DNA from 2 places in the Micrococcus sp. CH7 genome. Region 2 is predicted to be linked to the other one. Evidence: riboswitches for the same ligand, from Rfam matches in the RefSeq annotation. Region 2 holds a riboswitch; the other holds the start of a gene.

Region 1 (3,393 bases), on a different contig from region 2:
CCTCCACGGACGCCGCGGCCCAGTCGGCTGTGCGGAGCCGGCGGGCGAGGGCGGGGTCGAGACCGGGGCGGAGGTGCTGCAGGGCGCGGTGGACCAGCTCGAGCTCGCTGGGGGCAGGCGGGGAGACCACACGACCACGCTAACCCTCCCTCCGCCCTCCCGGACTTTCGAACGTGACATCGGGGGAATGGGGACTTTCGAACGGGAGATGGGCCCTTCCTCACGTTCGAAAGCGCGCGCGGGGGGAGGGGGCGGGCGGATACTGGGGGGCATGTCCGCCACCCCGCGCACGTCCCGCACCCCGGCCGGCCCGGCCGTCCGACCCGCCCCTGCGCTGCCCGCCCCCTCGGCGCGCACGGTGCGGTGGGAGATCGCGATCGTCCTCGGCCTCTCCCTGGGGAAGTCGGCGGTCTACGCGATCGTCCAGCTCATCGACAAGGCCACCCAGGCCCCGCTGGGGGAGCAGACCACCGTCCTCAACCCGGCCCTGGCCGACCGCTGGGCCTTCGACCTGACCTACCAGCTGCTCGGCATCGGGTTCGCGCTGGTGCCGGTGGCCCTCGTGCTGCACCTGATGCACCTGCGCGGCCGGAACCCGTTCCGGGTGCTCGGCCTCGACCTGCGCCGCCCCGGCCGCGACCTGGCCTGGGGCCTGGGCCTGTTCGCGGCCATCGGGCTGGGCACGCTCGGCGTCTACGCCGCCGGCCGGGCCCTGGGGATCACGACGGCGATCGTCGGCTCGGCGCTCGGGGAGAGCTGGTACCAGGTGCCGGTCCTGCTGCTCTCCGCGCTGCGGCATGGACTGCTGGAGGAGGTCATCGTGGGCGCCTGGCTCGTCGACCGGCTCGGGTATCTGCAGCGGCTCCGCGCCGCGGGCCTGGCGCGCGATCCGGCGCCGGCCGTGCCGTCGTCGTGGGTGAGCGCCGAGGGGCTGTACCTGCCGACCCGCGCGGCCGTCGTGGTGCTCGGCCTCGCGCTGCTGCGCGGGGCGTACCACCTGTACCAGGGGATCGGGCCGGGCGTGGGCAACGCCCTGATGGGCGTGGTGTTCGCGCTCGTGTTCCTGCGGGTGCGCCGGGTGATGCCGCTGGTCATCGCGCACGCGCTGCTGGACGCCGTCGGGTTCGTCGGCTACCCGCTGCTGGCGCGGGCGGGGCTGCTCGGCTGAGCGGCCCCGCCCCCGCGCTCAGAGCGTGATCTCACCCTTCGGGGTGCGGAAGGGGACCGAGACGATGCCCGGGGTGCCGGAGGGCGCGACGTACTCGATGTCCACGTCCTGGACCTGGCCGTCCTCGTCGTCGCCGAGCCACTCGGCGAGGCGCTCGGGGGAGCCGGCGATGTTCAGGTGCTCGATGGTGGCCTGCGGCTCGGCCGCCTGCGAGGGGTGCATGTCCTCCTGGCCGTCGGCCCAGCGCAGGATGAACGGCAGCTGCGGGTCCGCGAGGGTGCCCTTGATGCCGATCTGGCGCCAGGACAGCTCGCGGCCGTCCGGGAAGCGACGGTTGCCGGGGACGGCCTCGCGGCCGAGGCGGCGCTCGAACCGGCCGATGTCCGGGGTGGCCACGGCCCAGCTCATCCAGCCGCCGCCCTGCTCGGTGCGGGCGCGCACGAGCTGGCCGAACGGCGCGCTGAGGGAGGCCGGGTGGTCCAGGGCCTCGACGACCTCCAGATACTGCCCCCCCGTCATGGGGAAGAGCGCGTTCTGGGTGCCGAAACGTGGGTGGACACCGCCCTTGATCCGCTCGATGCCCAGCGTCTCGGCGATGCGGGCGACCGTGGCGTCCAGGCCCTCGGGGCCGGCGGCGTAGGACACGTGGTCCATGCGACAGGTGTGCACTGCGCTGTTCCTCTCCGTTCCCGGGCTGCCCCGGGGGTTGACCTGGTGCGAGTCGGGGGGCGTCGAGCCCTTGACGGGTCGGGTGCCCCCGTGCGGAGAGCGTATCCGCGTGTGACACGCGTGACGAAATCGTGGCGGGGCGGCGGGCTACACTCGGAGACACGGTCACGAGAGTCAGCAACAGGCCCCGGCATGCTGACCGGCAACCCTCCTTCCGCGGTGGGGTGCCCCGGGTGACGACCAGGCCGGCCCCACAACGGGTGCCGGCAAGCGCGGGCCGATCCCACGGCCCCTCTCGACGGCGCCGGGTCATCTCCGGCACCTCGACGACGCCGGTTCCCTGATCGGCACGTCGGCCGGCGGGCGGGGCGGACGGGTCCGGCCCCTGATCCCTTCAGGAGGGTCCGCCATGACCGACCAGCCCACCCCGACCCCCGACGCCTGGGGCTTCTCCACCGCGCAGGTCCACGCGGGCGTCGCCGTCGGCCAGCACGCCTTCGGTGCGACCGCCCTGCCGATCTTCCAGACCACCTCGTACGACTTCCCGTCCGCCCAGGTGGCCGCGGACCGGTTCGCGCTCAAGGACCTCGACCCGCTCTACACCCGCATCGGCAACCCGACGCAGGGCCCGGTGGAGGAGAAGATCGCCGCGCTCGAGGGCGGTGTGGGCGCGCTGCTGCTGGCCTCCGGTCAGGCGGCGACGACGTTCGCGATCCTCAACCTCGCCGGCGCCGGCGACCACGTGGTCGCCTCGGCCAGCCTCTACGGCGGCACGCAGAACCTGTTCAAGCACACCCTCGCCAAGGTCGGCGTCGAGACGACGTTCGTGACCGACCCGGACGACCTCGAGTCCTGGCGCGCCGCCGTCCGGCCGAACACCAAGGCGTTCTTCGGCGAGACCCTCGGCAACCCGCGCGGCGACGTCCTGGACGTGCGCGCCGTCGCCGACGCCGCCCACGAGGCCGGCGTGCCGCTGATCGTGGACAACACGCTGGCCACCCCGTACCTGCTGCGACCGATCGAGCACGGCGCCGACGTCGTCACCCACTCCGCCACGAAGTACCTCGGCGGGCACGCCGCGGCCATCGCGGGCGTGATCGTCGACGCCGGCACGTTCGACTACGCGCAGCACGCCGAGCGCTTCCCCGGCTTCAACGAGCCGGACGAGTCGTACCACGGCCTCGTCTACGCGCGGGACCTCGGGGTGGGCTCGCCGCTCGGCGCCAACCTGGCCTTCATCCTCAAGGCGCGCGTGCAGCTGCTGCGCGACTACGGCTCGGCCATCTCCCCGTTCAACGCGTTCCTGGTGAACCTCGGCCTGGAGACCCTGTCCCTGCGCATGGAGCGGCAGGTGGCCAACGCGGCCGCCGTCGCGCGCTGGCTCGAGGGCCGCGACGACGTCGAGCGCGTGGTCTACGCCGGCCTGGAGTCCAGCCCGTGGCACGAGCGGGCCCAGCGCTACCTGCCGAAGGGCGCGGGCGCGTTCGTCTCCTTCGAGATCGCGGGCGGCCGCGAGGCCGGGGCCGCGTTCGTGGACGGGCTCACCCTGCACCACC
Region 2 (3,393 bases):
CCCCGCCGCTGCCCGGGGCGCCGCCGCCGGCCACCGGCCCCGTCGGCGGGCGACGACGGCGGGACACCTCGCCCCTGCCGGCCACGGTCTGGTTCTTCGCGGCGATCGCGTTCCTCACCGGCCTGGGCATGCAGGCCACGAACACGTACCTGCCACTGTTCGCCGTCGAGACGCTGGGAATGACGCTCGTGGCCGGCGGCGCCGCGGCGGCCGTGTCCGGGGTGGTGGGGGTGCTCTCCCGGATCGGGTGGAGCCGGCGGATGAGTGCCGGAGACCGGCCCACCACCCTGCTGGCCGTGATCTGCCTGGGGGCGGTGGCCGGCGTCGTGGTGTTCCTCGCCGCGGACCTGCTGGACCTGCCGGCCCTGCTGTGGGTGGGCGCCGCGGTGCACGGCCTGACGGTGCTGGGCGCCAACGTGGTGATCAACGCGGGCCTGCTGAGCGAGGTGCCGGCCGAGCGGCTGGGCCGTGCGACCGGGGCGAACTCGATGGGCATGTACGCCGGCTTCGCCCTGGGCCCGCTGCTGATGGGCGTGCTGCGCGACGTCACGGGCGACTACCGGGCCGGCTTCGTTGTCGTCGCGGCCGGGTATCTGCTGGCCCTGGGCGTGGTGCTGCTGCTGCGTCGCCACGTGGGCCGGCGGGGCGTGGCCTGACGCGCAGGGCCAGGACGAGACCCGCCGCGGAGGACCGCGCCTCAGCGACATCACCGCAGTGCAGCCCTGCGGTGATGTCGCAGCGCCGCGGTCGAACGGGCGTACGGCGGAGTGCGGGGGCGTGCAGGGCGCACGGAAGCGCATACGACGACGCCCCCGGTCCGTGCGGACCGGGGGCGTCGGAAGCCGTGCGTCAGGCGAAGATCAGAGCTTCGTCACGTTGGCGGCCTGGAGGCCCTTGGGGCCGTCCTGGGTCTCGAACTCGACGCGGTCGTTCTCCTGGAGCTCCTTGAAGCCGTTGCCCTGGATGGCGGAGAAGTGCACGAACACGTCCGCGGAGTTGTCCTCGGGGGCGATGAAGCCGTAGCCCTTCTCAGCGTTGAACCACTTGACAGTACCGACAGCCATGATGGTGTCCTTTCGATGTGCCCCCGCGGTGCGGTGGCGGTGTTGGACCGCGGCCCGGAGGTGGGACGCGGGTGAAGCGGCGAGACTGAACCGCTTGCCCAACACTCATCGACGCCGGCGATGCCGGGCTGACGAGCAGTGAAGATGGCGGGATACAGCTTGATCAACTTCAGGCTCCATCATTGCACGGATCTCGCCGACCGGGAACCAGGGGCCCGATTGTTCACCTGGAGTTCGCTCAGAGCGCGCGCAGGCCGTGGAAGAGATTGCGGTGCAGGGCGGCCGGGGGAGCGGCGTCCGTGTGATCCGCCAAGGCCGTCACCTCCAGCAGCACCACCGTGTGGTCGCCCGCCGGGACCTCGGCGTGCACCCGCGTCTCGAGCCAGAGCGAGGAGCCCCCGATCAGCAGGGCGTCGTGCGGGCTGCGGTGCACGTCGAGACCGGCGAAGCGGTCGCCCTCGCGGGCGGCCAGCTGACGGCACAGCGGCGTCTGGTCCGCTGCGAGCAGGGAGACGCCGATCGACCCGGCCCGGCGCAGGCGCGGCCAGGTGCGGGAGCTGTTCTGCGCGGAGAAGGACACGAGGGCCGGCTCCCAGGAGATGCCCACGCCGAAGGAGGAGGAGACCATCACCTCGGGGACGTCGTCGGCGAGGCCCGCCAGCGCGACGACCCCGGTGGGGAATGCCGAGAGGCCGGAGCGGAGGTTGCCGAGGGACAGGTCGGTGTCCCACGCGGCGGTGTGGGGTTCGTGGGTCAGGGTCATGGCGCGCGTCCTCTTCCGATGACTGGCGCGGCTCCGCAGACGGCGGGAACGCGGATCGCCCGGATCCGCGGAGGCGCGGTACTTGCCCGTCGGGGTGTCCGAGGGGCCGAATCATCACCTGGAGCACCCCACTACTGCGTGAGAGGGTTGCCGTCCCGCCGGCCAGGGCCGTGAATGACGGGAACTCGTGATTCTGGGGATCAGCCTACGGAGGGGTCCGTGGGGTGGTCAAAGCGCGGCGGTCGCGCGGCGTCATCCGAGCTGCCCGATGTGATGCTTGACACACCGCGCATCGCCAGCCAGGATCAAGCCACTCGAGAGGGGGGCTCGAGACCGCAGCCCGCGGCCCCGCAATCGGTTCTCTGAGAGGGATCGGATCATGCGGATGGACATCGAGAAGAAGCGTGCGGCATTGTCGGCCGCCGTGGTCGTCGCGGCTCTCCTCGGTATCGCCATCTCGGGATGCTCCGCTTCCCCGGGCAGCGTCTCCTCCACCGCGAAGGCATCCACCGCTGCGGCGTCCTCCGTCACCGTGACGTCAGCGGCCCCCTCGGCAACCCGGTCGGCCTCCGCCACCGGTTCGTCCGCGTCGTCACCCGCCGGTGAAGAAGCACTCCCCGCCGCGCTGTTCGAGGAGGACGGGATGACGTTGGTCGAGTACACGCACCGGCATCCGGATGCGGGCCATCTCGACCCGGAGAAGGAGTCCGTCCTGGAGGAGGCGGTCGGGACGGGCACGCAGCAGATCACCGTGGACGCTCAACAGGGTGCAGTCCTTCGGGTCATCGTGCTGTGTCCTTCGGATGCCACCGGTGAGACGGAGATCCTGACCTCACGGGGTGGCGGGGGAACGAAGACCTGGATGGCCGGATCGGAGGCGCTGTGCGGCGGCTGGTCGGCGGCGACTCCCCCCGTGGATGAGGCGGGGCCGATGACGTTCACCGTCACGGTGGACAACGACAAGCCGTTCCGGATGGTGCTGACCGCACCCTCCGCATGAGGCCGCCATCACGACGGCGGATGACGGCGCGGGGGAGGACTGAGACGCTCAGCGTCGGTCGCGGCCGCGCAGCGCGTCCAGCTGCCGGCGGTCCCGCTTGGTGGGCCGGCCCGCGCCGCGCTCACGGTAGGGCACCGCGAGCAGCTCACGCGGCACGGGCGGCGGGGAGTGGTCCACGTACTGCTGCCGGGCCACGGGGGCGCCCACCCGCTTGGCGATCAGCCCCGTGACCTCCAGGATCCGCTCGCGTCCGTCCTGGCGCACCCGCACCCGGTTCCCGACGACGACGGGCGTCGCCGCCTTCACGGGCTCGCCGTCGATGCGCACGTGGCCTGCGCGCACCGCCGCCGTGGCCGCGGACCGGGTCTTGTACAGCCGCACGGCCCACAGCCACGCGTCGATGCGGACGCCGCTCACGCCCACCCCCTCACGCGAAGCGGACGCGGATCGCGGCGCCGTGCGCGGGCAGGCGCTCGTCCTCGGCCAGCACGCCGATCCCGTCCGCGACCTCCTCGAGCCCGGTCTCCGTGTAGCGGATGCGCTGCTGCAGGCGCAGGAACGTCACC

Evidence for each region. A riboswitch is a leader RNA that binds a small molecule or an ion and turns the genes downstream of it on or off. The one in region 2 is predicted to bind S-adenosylmethionine.
Region 1: it holds a riboswitch for S-adenosylmethionine, as region 2 does, so the genes downstream of both, AUV08_RS00365 (bifunctional o-acetylhomoserine/o-acetylserine sulfhydrylase) here and AUV08_RS04740 (flavin reductase family protein) in region 2, are expected to answer to the same signal.

What each region holds. Positions count from the first base shown of each region.
Region 1 is NZ_LOSQ01000001.1:79,778-83,170, forward strand. Features, by position in the region: gene AUV08_RS00350 (phosphotransferase) at 1-130, opposite strand, end outside; gene AUV08_RS00355 (CPBP family intramembrane glutamic endopeptidase) at 272-1,168, shown strand; gene AUV08_RS00360 (VOC family protein) at 1,187-1,822, opposite strand; SAM riboswitch class IV at 2,001-2,116, shown strand; gene AUV08_RS00365 (bifunctional o-acetylhomoserine/o-acetylserine sulfhydrylase) at 2,247-3,393, shown strand, end outside.
Region 2 is NZ_LOSQ01000010.1:32,289-35,681, forward strand. Features, by position in the region: gene AUV08_RS04730 (MFS transporter) at 1-656, shown strand, start outside; gene AUV08_RS04735 (cold-shock protein) at 861-1,064, opposite strand; gene AUV08_RS04740 (flavin reductase family protein) at 1,303-1,827, opposite strand; SAM riboswitch class IV at 1,901-2,020, opposite strand; gene AUV08_RS12160 (hypothetical protein) at 2,213-2,827, shown strand; gene AUV08_RS04750 (RNA-binding S4 domain-containing protein) at 2,876-3,244, opposite strand; gene hisD (histidinol dehydrogenase) at 3,255-3,393, opposite strand, start outside.